One region of the Streptomyces sp. NPDC051940 genome, then DNA from elsewhere that is predicted to be linked to it. Evidence: riboswitches for the same ligand, from Rfam matches in the RefSeq annotation. Region 1 holds a riboswitch; the other holds the start of a gene.
The links. A riboswitch is a leader RNA that binds a small molecule or an ion and turns the genes downstream of it on or off. The one in region 1 is predicted to bind ZMP and ZTP.

Region 2: it holds a riboswitch for ZMP and ZTP, as region 1 does, so the genes downstream of both, AB0M28_RS09660 (bifunctional 5,10-methylenetetrahydrofolate dehydrogenase/5,10-methenyltetrahydrofolate cyclohydrolase) here and glyA (serine hydroxymethyltransferase) in region 1, are expected to answer to the same signal.

Annotation. Positions count from the first base shown of each region.
Region 1 is NZ_JBFAXR010000037.1:56,686-61,043, forward strand. It holds gene AB0M28_RS17070 (hypothetical protein) at 1-13, shown strand, start outside; gene AB0M28_RS17075 (hypothetical protein) at 113-787, shown strand; gene glyA (serine hydroxymethyltransferase) at 807-2,072, opposite strand; ZMP/ZTP riboswitch at 2,108-2,200, opposite strand; gene rocD (ornithine--oxo-acid transaminase) at 2,349-3,554, shown strand; gene AB0M28_RS17090 (hypothetical protein) at 3,641-3,946, shown strand; gene AB0M28_RS17095 (ABC transporter permease) at 4,031-4,358, shown strand, end outside.
Region 2 is NZ_JBFAXR010000016.1:27,257-31,614, forward strand. It holds gene AB0M28_RS09650 (MFS transporter) at 1-640, opposite strand, end outside; gene AB0M28_RS09655 (ROK family transcriptional regulator) at 764-1,915, shown strand; ZMP/ZTP riboswitch at 1,933-2,015, shown strand; gene AB0M28_RS09660 (bifunctional 5,10-methylenetetrahydrofolate dehydrogenase/5,10-methenyltetrahydrofolate cyclohydrolase) at 2,041-2,898, shown strand; gene AB0M28_RS09665 (globin domain-containing protein) at 2,962-4,149, opposite strand; gene AB0M28_RS09670 (Rrf2 family transcriptional regulator) at 4,149-4,358, opposite strand, start outside.

The DNA of each region.
Region 1 (4,358 bases):
GATCGACCTGTGAGTCGGGGTCGTACGACATGAGCTCCCGGAACCCCCGCCCGCGCGGCGGTGTAGCGGGGGTGGACGGACGGTGCCGGCGACGGCGGAAGGGAGACGGCCCATGCGCAGACTGACCCTCCTCATCGGCGCGTTCGCGGGCGCGGCGGCCCTGTGGCTGGGCACGGCGACGCCCGCGGCCGCGGGCGGGCCGACGAGCGTGCTCGTGGTGAACGCGGGCAGCGGCGAGGCCGCGGGCCTGTACGGCTCGTCGGCCGACTACCAGGCCCTGGACCGGGCGGTGGGCGAGGCCGGGAAGCCCGCCGCGCAGCCCCGCCTCGACGAGCTCGGCGGGCGCCGGATCTCGCTCACCTGGATGCTGCACGACGTGAAGGTGTGGCGCGTGGACCAGGTCTACCCGGACGCCGGCGGCGGCGTCCTCGTCAACCGGCGGCTCGACTCCTACGGGGAGCAGCAGACGGAGTGGTTCCACGCCGCGGACCAGCAGAGGGTGAAGGAGATCCTCGGCAGGCTCCGCGTCCTCGGCCCGGACACCGGCGGATCGATGTCGGCCCCCGACTTCCCGGCCTTCGAACCGGAGGCCGCCCCGGCGCCCACGCCGGATCCGGCCCCCGCCGCGTCCTCCGCGCGGTCGGCGACCGACAACTGGTGGTGGGCCCTGGCCGGCCTCGCCGCCGGCCCCGCGCTGGCCGTCGGCGCCGCCCGCGGCCTCCGCCGGCTGCGGGAGCGGGCGGAGGCGCACGGGGAGGGGGCGTGGCAGGAGCTGGTCGACGTGTGAGGCAGCGGTGCGGGAGCGGCTACTGCGCCAGCCCCGGCGCCGGGAAGGCCGCCATCAGCTCGGCCACCTCGGCGCGGATCGCCTTCAGCGCCACCTCGTCGCCGGACCCGGCGGCGGTGACGCCCCGGTCGATCCACTCCGCGACCTGCGCCATGTGCTCCGTACCCAGACCGCGCGAGGTCAGCGACGGGGTGCCGATGCGCACGCCGGACGGGTCGAAGGGCTTGCGGGGGTCGTACGGCACGGTGTTGTAGTTCACCACGATGCCCGCCCGGTCCAGGGCCTTCGCGGCGATCTTGCCGGGGACGTCCTTCGGGGTGAGGTCCATCAGGATGAGGTGGTTGTCCGTACCGCCCGACACCAGCTCGAAGCCCCGGCCGGCGAGCGCGGCGGCCAGCGCCCGGGCGTTGGCGACGACGTCCGCGGCGTACTGGCGGAACGAGGGCTGCGCGGCCTCCTTCAGGGCGACGGCGATGGCGGCGGTGGTGTGGTTGTGCGGGCCGCCCTGCAGGCCGGGGAAGACGGCCTTGTCGATGAGCTTGCCGGTGTCCTCGTTCACCGCGAGCAGCATCGCGCCGCGCGGGCCGCGGAGCGTCTTGTGCGTGGTGGTGGAGATGACGTCCGCGTGCGGTACGGGCGAGGGGTGGGCGCCGCCCACGATCAGCCCGGCGATGTGCGCGACGTCGGCGACGAGCACGGCGCCCACCTCTCGGGCGATCTCGCCGAAGGCGGCGAAGTCGATGATCCGCGGTACGGCCGTACCGCCGCAGAAGATCAGCTTCGGGCGCTCCTTCAGCGCCAGGTCGCGCACCTCGTCGAAGTCGATGCGGCCGGTGTCCCGCCGTACGCCGTACTGCACTCCGCGGAACCACTTCCCGGTCGCGGACACGCCCCAGCCGTGCGTGAGATGGCCGCCCATCGGCAGCGCCATGCCCATCACGGTGTCGCCGGGCTCGGCGAACGCGAGGTACGCGGCGAGGTTCGCGGGGGAGCCGGAGTAGGGCTGGACGTTGGCGTGCGCGGTGCCGAACAGGGCCTTGGCGCGGTCGATCGCGAGGCGCTCGACGGGGTCGATGTTCTGCTGGCCCTCGTAGTAGCGGCGGCCCGGGTAGCCCTCGCTGTACTTGTTCGTCAGGACCGTGCCGGTGGCCTCCAGCACGGCACTGGAGACGTAGTTCTCGCTGGGGATCAGGCGGAGCGTGTCCGCCTGCAGCTGCTCCTCCGCGCCGATGAGGGCGGCGAGTTCGGGATCCGCGGCGGTGAGTGCGGGATGGTCGAGTGGCATGGCTTTGAACCTCCGGGTCGCGTGGGCGATGACTCCCGGGGTGCCCAGGCGGGCGGCACCTCGTGTGCTCAGCCGGCGCGCCGCTTCCCCGTGGTCGCTTCCACGTATCGCCAGTCGCGGCGCCCACCGTCCACCATAGTGCGGCGGGCGCGGGACACGGGGTCCCGTCCCACTCTTCGGTCGGCGCTTACGCCCATGCGGGCGAGGGGCACGATAGAAGTACCCCACAAGGGTCCTCCCGCATCTCCTGACGTATCAGCGAAGGAGCAGCAAGCCGTGACACGTTCCACCGACCTCATCAACGAAGCTGAGGCCCACTCCGCGCACAACTACCACCCCCTGCCCGTCGTCGTGGCCTCCGCCGAGGGCGCCTGGATGACCGACGTCGAGGGCAAGCGCTACCTCGACATGCTGGCCGGCTACTCGGCGCTGAACTTCGGCCACGGCAACCGGCGGCTGCTGGACGCCGCCCGCGCCCAGCTGGAGCGGGTCACGCTGACCTCCCGCGCCTTCCACCACGACCGCTTCGCGGCCTTCTGCACGGAGCTGGCCGCCCTGTGCGGCAAGGACATGGTGCTGCCGATGAACACCGGCGCGGAGGCGGTCGAGACCGCGGTGAAGACCGCCCGCAAATGGGGCTACCGGGTCAAGGGCGTCCCGGACGGCCGGGCGAGGATCGTCGTCGCGGCGAACAACTTCCACGGCCGTACGACGACCATCGTCAGCTTCTCCACGGACCCGGAGGCGCGCGCCGACTACGGCCCGTACACGCCCGGCTTCGAGATCGTCCCGTACGGCGACATCGAGGCCCTGCGGGCGGCCGTCGACGACGACACGGTCGCCGTGCTGCTGGAGCCCATCCAGGGCGAGGCGGGCGTGCTGGTGCCGCCGCCCGGCTATCTGCGGGCGGTGCGGGAGCTCACCGCGGACCGCGGCGTGCTGTTCATGGCCGACGAGATCCAGTCGGGGCTGGGCCGTACGGGCCGCACCTTCGCGTGCGAGCACGAGGACGTCGTCCCCGACGTCTACATCCTCGGCAAGGCGCTGGGCGGCGGCGTCGTCCCCGTCTCGGCGGTGGTGGCCGACTCCGGCGTCCTCGGCGTCTTCCACCCCGGCGAACACGGCTCCACCTTCGGCGGCAACCCGCTGGCCTGCGCGGTCGGCCTCGAGGTCGTCGCGATGCTGCGCACCGGCGAGTACCAGCAGCGGGCCACGGAGCTGGGCGACCACCTCCACCACGAACTCGGCCTGCTGGTCGGGCAGGGTGCGGTCGAGGAGGTTCGCGGCCGCGGGCTGTGGGCGGGCGTCGACATCAATCCGTCGTACGGCACGGGCCGGGCGATCTCGGAGAAGCTGATGGCCCGCGGCGTCCTGGTGAAGGACACCCACGGCTCGACGATCCGCATCGCGCCGCCGCTGGTCATCTCGAAGGAGGACCTGGACTGGGGCCTGGACCAGCTCCGGGCGGTGCTCGCCGGCTAGCCGCCGGTCGCAACTCCGTTTCGCGCCAGCCCACTTGGCGGTGCACAATCGCCCCCCAGGGATCACCGTCCACTGGGGGGCGTTCTGTGAGCGAGACATTCTGGGCGGCGGTCGCCGCCCTCACCGGCCTGGCCGGGAACATCACCGCCGTGGTCGTGGCCGTGGTCTCCCTGCGCAAGGCGGACCAGGCGCTGGCCCAGGCCTACGCGGTCGACGGGGCCTCCTCCGCGATCGCCTGGCGGGACCAGGTCATCGCCCTGCACGACCGGGGGCTGACGCCCGACCAGATCCGCGAGATCATGCTGCTGGAGGACGGCGGCGAGGGCTACGAGCGGAGCAACGGCCGCATCGACGACATCGTGTCCGCCATCCCCCGCCGGCCCGCGTCCTAGCGCCCGAAAGGTCGACGGTCCCACCGCGCACGGATCTTCCGTGATCGCCACGGGCCCGGGTACCGTCGGCGCCGGGGGGAGAACATGACCATCACCGAGCAGCGTCCGCCCGCCGGTCTTCGGGTGAAGCGGAGGCGGCGGGCTCCGGTCGTCGTACGGCACAGCGCGCACCACGGGCTCGTACTCGTGGCCGCCGGCCTCGCCGTACTGCTCTCCGTCACCGTGCTCGCCGCCCTGGTCGCCCTCACCGAGCACGCCGCGCAGACCGGCGCCCGCCAGCGGCTCGCCGCCGAGCCCGACGCGTCGATCCGGGTCACCGGGCGCTATGACCCGGCCGGGGTGCCGCGGGCCGACACGGACGTACGGCGCGCGCTGGGCGGCGTGTTCGGCGACGTACCTCACCGCACCGAGA
Region 2 (4,358 bases), on a different contig from region 1:
GCCGGGCGTACCGCGGCGGGGCCTCCGCGTCCGGGTCGGGCCGTACGTCCAGCACGGACCGTACGATCACCAGCCCGGCCACCGTGAGCACGAGCGCCGCCAGCGCGTGGTGCAGCCGGGTGTCCACGCCGAGGTGCGCGGCCAGGGTGCCGCCCGCCGAGCCGATCAGGGCGCCGGCGCTCCACATGCCGTGCAGGCTCGACATGATCGAGCGGTCGAGCCGCTTCTCGGTGTCCGCGCCCACCGCGTTGATCTGCACCCCGGAAGAGCCTGCCGCCGCGCCGAAGAGGAACAGCGCGGCGCACAGCACGCCGAGGTTCGGCGCCAGGCTGGGCAGGGCCAGCGCCAGCGTCCACAGCACGAGCAGCCCGCGCAGCGCCCGGCGGGCGCCGAGGCGGTGGCTGATCGCGGCGGCCATGGGACCGGCGAGCGAGCCCCCGATCGCGGGCAGCGCCAGCGCGAGGCCGAGCTGGCCGGCGGACAGCCCGGCGTGGTCCTGGATCCACGGGATGCGGGTGGCGAAGCTGCCGGGCACGGCGCCGTGCACGCAGAACACCGCGGCGATCGCGATCCTCCCCCGCTTCACCTGCCGCCGGTCGTCGACGGCCTGTTCGCGCGGTTCTCCGCATGGCAATGGCATGACGCCGTCCTCCCCTGGGTCCTGCACCTCTCACGACGTAAACTATCAGGGACCCTTCCAGAAAGAAAAGAAAAAGCAGGAACCCTTCCAGAAAATTCTCCGACCGTCTGACAGGATCGCTCCATGCCACCCGCCACCCCCAGCACCGCGCGCGCCATCAACGACCGCCTCGCCCTGCGCCTCCTGCAGGAGCGCGGCCCGCTGTCGGTGACCGAGCTGAAGGAGCTGACCGGCCTCGCCCGCCCCACCGTCGCCGATCTGGTGCAACGGCTGCAGGACGGCGGGCTCATCGAGATCGCGGGCGCCTCGGAGGTCAAACGGCGCGGTCCGAACGCCAAGTTGTACGGCCTGGTCGCCGACCGCGCCTATCTCGCGGCCCTCGACGTGCGGGAGCAGAGCGTGCACGTCGTCGTCGCGGACCTGGTCGGCGCGGAGCGGGCGCGCGCCGAACTCCCCGTCGCCCGCTCGGTACCGGCCGGCGAGGCCGTGCAGCAGGCGGTCGCGCTGGTCGAGCGCGCGGCGCGGGAGGCCGGGGCGGAGCAGCTGCACAGCATCGCGGTCGGCGCGCCCGGCCTGATCGACCCCGCCACGGGCGACCTGCGCAACATCAGCGGACTCGACTGGCACCGCGAACTCCTCGCCGCGCTGGAGCGGCGGCTGGGCGCCGCGGTCACGGTGGAGAACGAGACGAACCTCGCGGCGGTCGCCGAGCACCGGCTGGGTGCCGCCCGGGGCCGCGACTCGTTCGTGTTCTTCTGGCTGGGCGAGGGCACGGGCGGCGCGGTCTTCCTCGGCGGGCGGCTGCTGCGGGGCTTCTCCGGCGGCGCGGGCGAGATCGCCTTCCTGCCGGTGCCCGGCTCCTCCGGCCTGCCGTCCGCCCGGGACTGCGCGGGCGGCTTCCACGAGCTGGTGGGCGCGGCGGGCCTGCGCGAACTCGCCGCGGCGCACGGCCTGGACGCCACCCGCCCGGTGGAGGACGTGCTGCGCGAAGCGGACCCGGACGGCCAGTTCCTCGCCGAGTACGCCGAGCGCATCGCGATCGGCGCCGCGGCGGCCACGGCCATCCTCGACCCGGGCTGCGTCGTCCTGGGCGGCGAACTGGGCCGCGCGGGCGGCCCGCCCCTGGCCGCGCGGGTCGCGGACCGGCTGGCGACGCTCTCCCCGCTGCGTACGGAGGTCCGCGCCGCGGACTTCGGCGGTACGGGCGTCCTGCGCGGCGCTCTCCTCGCGGCCCGGGAGGCCGCCCAGGAAGCCCTGTTCCCGCCGGTGGGGTGACCCCCGGTAGAGTCGGCCGCGCGGGCCGTGACTGGCGCTGAGGTGGACGACCACCGGGGAGCGGTCCGACAGAGCAGTGCCGCGCGCCTGGGCCGAACGGTGAACGAGCGCCCGGGAGGCACCCCATGACCGCAACGACGACAGCCCGCCTGATGGACGGCACCGGCCCGGCCCGCCGGCTCCTCGACGAGACCGCCGCCCGGGCGGCCGCACTCACCCGCCGTACGGGCGTGGCGCCCTGTCTGGCGACCGTGCTGGTGGGCTCCGACCCCGCCTCCGTCACTTACGTCCGGATGAAGCAGCGCCGCTGCGCGCAGGCCGGCATCGAGTCCCGGCACGTGGGGCTGCCCGCGCAGACGACCACCGCGGAGCTGGTCGCCGTACTCCGGGAGCTCTCGCAGGACCCCGGCGTGCACGGCATCCTGCTGCAGCACCCGGCGGGCCCGCACATCGACGAGCGCGCGGCGTTCGAGGCCATCGCCCCGCACAAGGACGTCGACGGTGTCACGACCCACTCCTTCGGCGCGATGGCCTTCGGCGGGCCCGGGTTCGCCTCGTGCACGCCGGGCGGGATCATGCGGCTGCTGGACGCGTACGACGTGGAACTCGCCGGGAAGCACGCGGTGGTCGTCGGGCGCAGCGCGATCCTCGGCAAGCCGGTGGGCATGCTGCTGCTGGCCCGCGACGCCACCGTGACGTACTGCCACTCCCGCACCGCCGGCCTGTCCGCGCACCTGCGCTCCGCGGACGTCGTCGTGGCGGCGGTGGGGCGGCCCCGGCTCATCCACGGCGACGACATCGCGCCGGGTGCCGTGGTCGTCGACGCCGGGTACAACGCGGGCAACGTCGGGGACGTCGACTTCGACAGCGCCGTCCGCCGCGCCCGGCTGATCACCCCCGTGCCGGGCGGCGTGGGGCCGATGACCATCGCGGTGCTGCTCGCGCAGACCGTACAGGCGGCGGAGGGCCAACTGGCCGGCTGAGCGCCCGCACACACACGAAGGGCCCGCCGCGTGAACGCGGCGGGCCCTCCCCGTATCAGACCGTCAGTCCTGCCCCAGCCACAGGTCCGGGCCGAACACCTCGTAGTGGATGTCCGCCGCGCCGACACCCGCCGCCAGCAGCTGCGCGCGTACGGCCCGCATGAACGGCAGCGGACCGCACAGGTACGCCGTGGTGCCCGGCGGGATGTGCAGGCCCGAGACGTCCACCAGGCCGGTGCGCCCGGCGGGCCACGGGGTGACGGGGTGCTCGTACCAGACGTGCGCCTCACCGGACTTGAGCTTGCCGGTGAGCTGCAGGAGGTCGGTGCGGAACGCGTGCGAGAACTCGTCGCGGTCGCCGTGCACCGCGATCACCCGGCGTGCGGAGTCCGTGGCGGCCAGGTGCGCGAGCATCCCGAGCATCGGCGTACCACCGATCCCCGCGGAGGCCAGCAGCACCGGGCCGTCGCCCCCGTCCAGCGCGACATCGCCGAACGGCGGGCCGACCAGCAGCGTCCCGCCGACGCCGACGTGGTCGTGGAGGTGGTTGGAGACCTCGCCCGCCGGGTCGCCGGCCGCGCGCTTCACGGAGAACTGCAGCGCGCCGTCGGGGTGGCCGGACAGACTGTACTGCCGGATCTGCTGGGCGCCGTCGGGCATCCGCGCCTGCACCGAGACGTACTGCCCGGGCCGCGCGGCGGGCACGGGTCCGCCGTCCGCGGGGCGGACGAGGAACGTCGTGACGTCGGCCGTCTCGGGGAAGCGCGCCAGCACCCGGTACCGGCGCCAGTGCTGCCCGGGCTCCACGCCGGCCTCGGCGTACAGCCGCGCCTCGACGGCGATCAGGGCGTTGGCCATCAGCCAGTACACCTCGTCCCAGGCCGCCGCGACTTCGGGGGTCACGGCGTCGCCGAGCACGTCCACGATGGCGGCGAACAGGTGCTCGTGCACGATCGGGTACTGGTCGGCGGCGATCCCCACCGAGGCGTGCTTGTGCGCGATCCGCGCGAGCATCGCGTCGGGCCGCTCGTCGGGGCGCTCGAGCAGGGCCGTGGCGAAGGCGGCTATGGAGCCGGCGAGCGCCTGCTGCTGGGAGCCGTCGGCCTGGTTGCCGCGGTTGAACAGGTCGCGCAGCAGGTCGGGCCGGGCCGTGAACATCCGCTCGTAGAAGCGCGGGGTGATCTCCCCGATGGCGGCGCCGACGACGGGGAGGGTGGCCCGCACGGTGGCGGCGGATGCGGTGGACAGCATCAGGACTCCTTGGTTGGTGTCTGCGGCAGCCCCAGCAGCAGCGCCGCAGTCGGTGGACCGACGAGGTCGTCGATCGTGAGCGGGTCGAGGGCCGCGTAGAACGCCTCCTGCGCCTGGCGCAGCGCGCCGCGCAGCCGGCAGGCGCCGCGCAGCGGGCACGGGGGGTCGTCCTCGCAGCCGACGACGTCGCCGGCTCCCTCGAGTTCGCG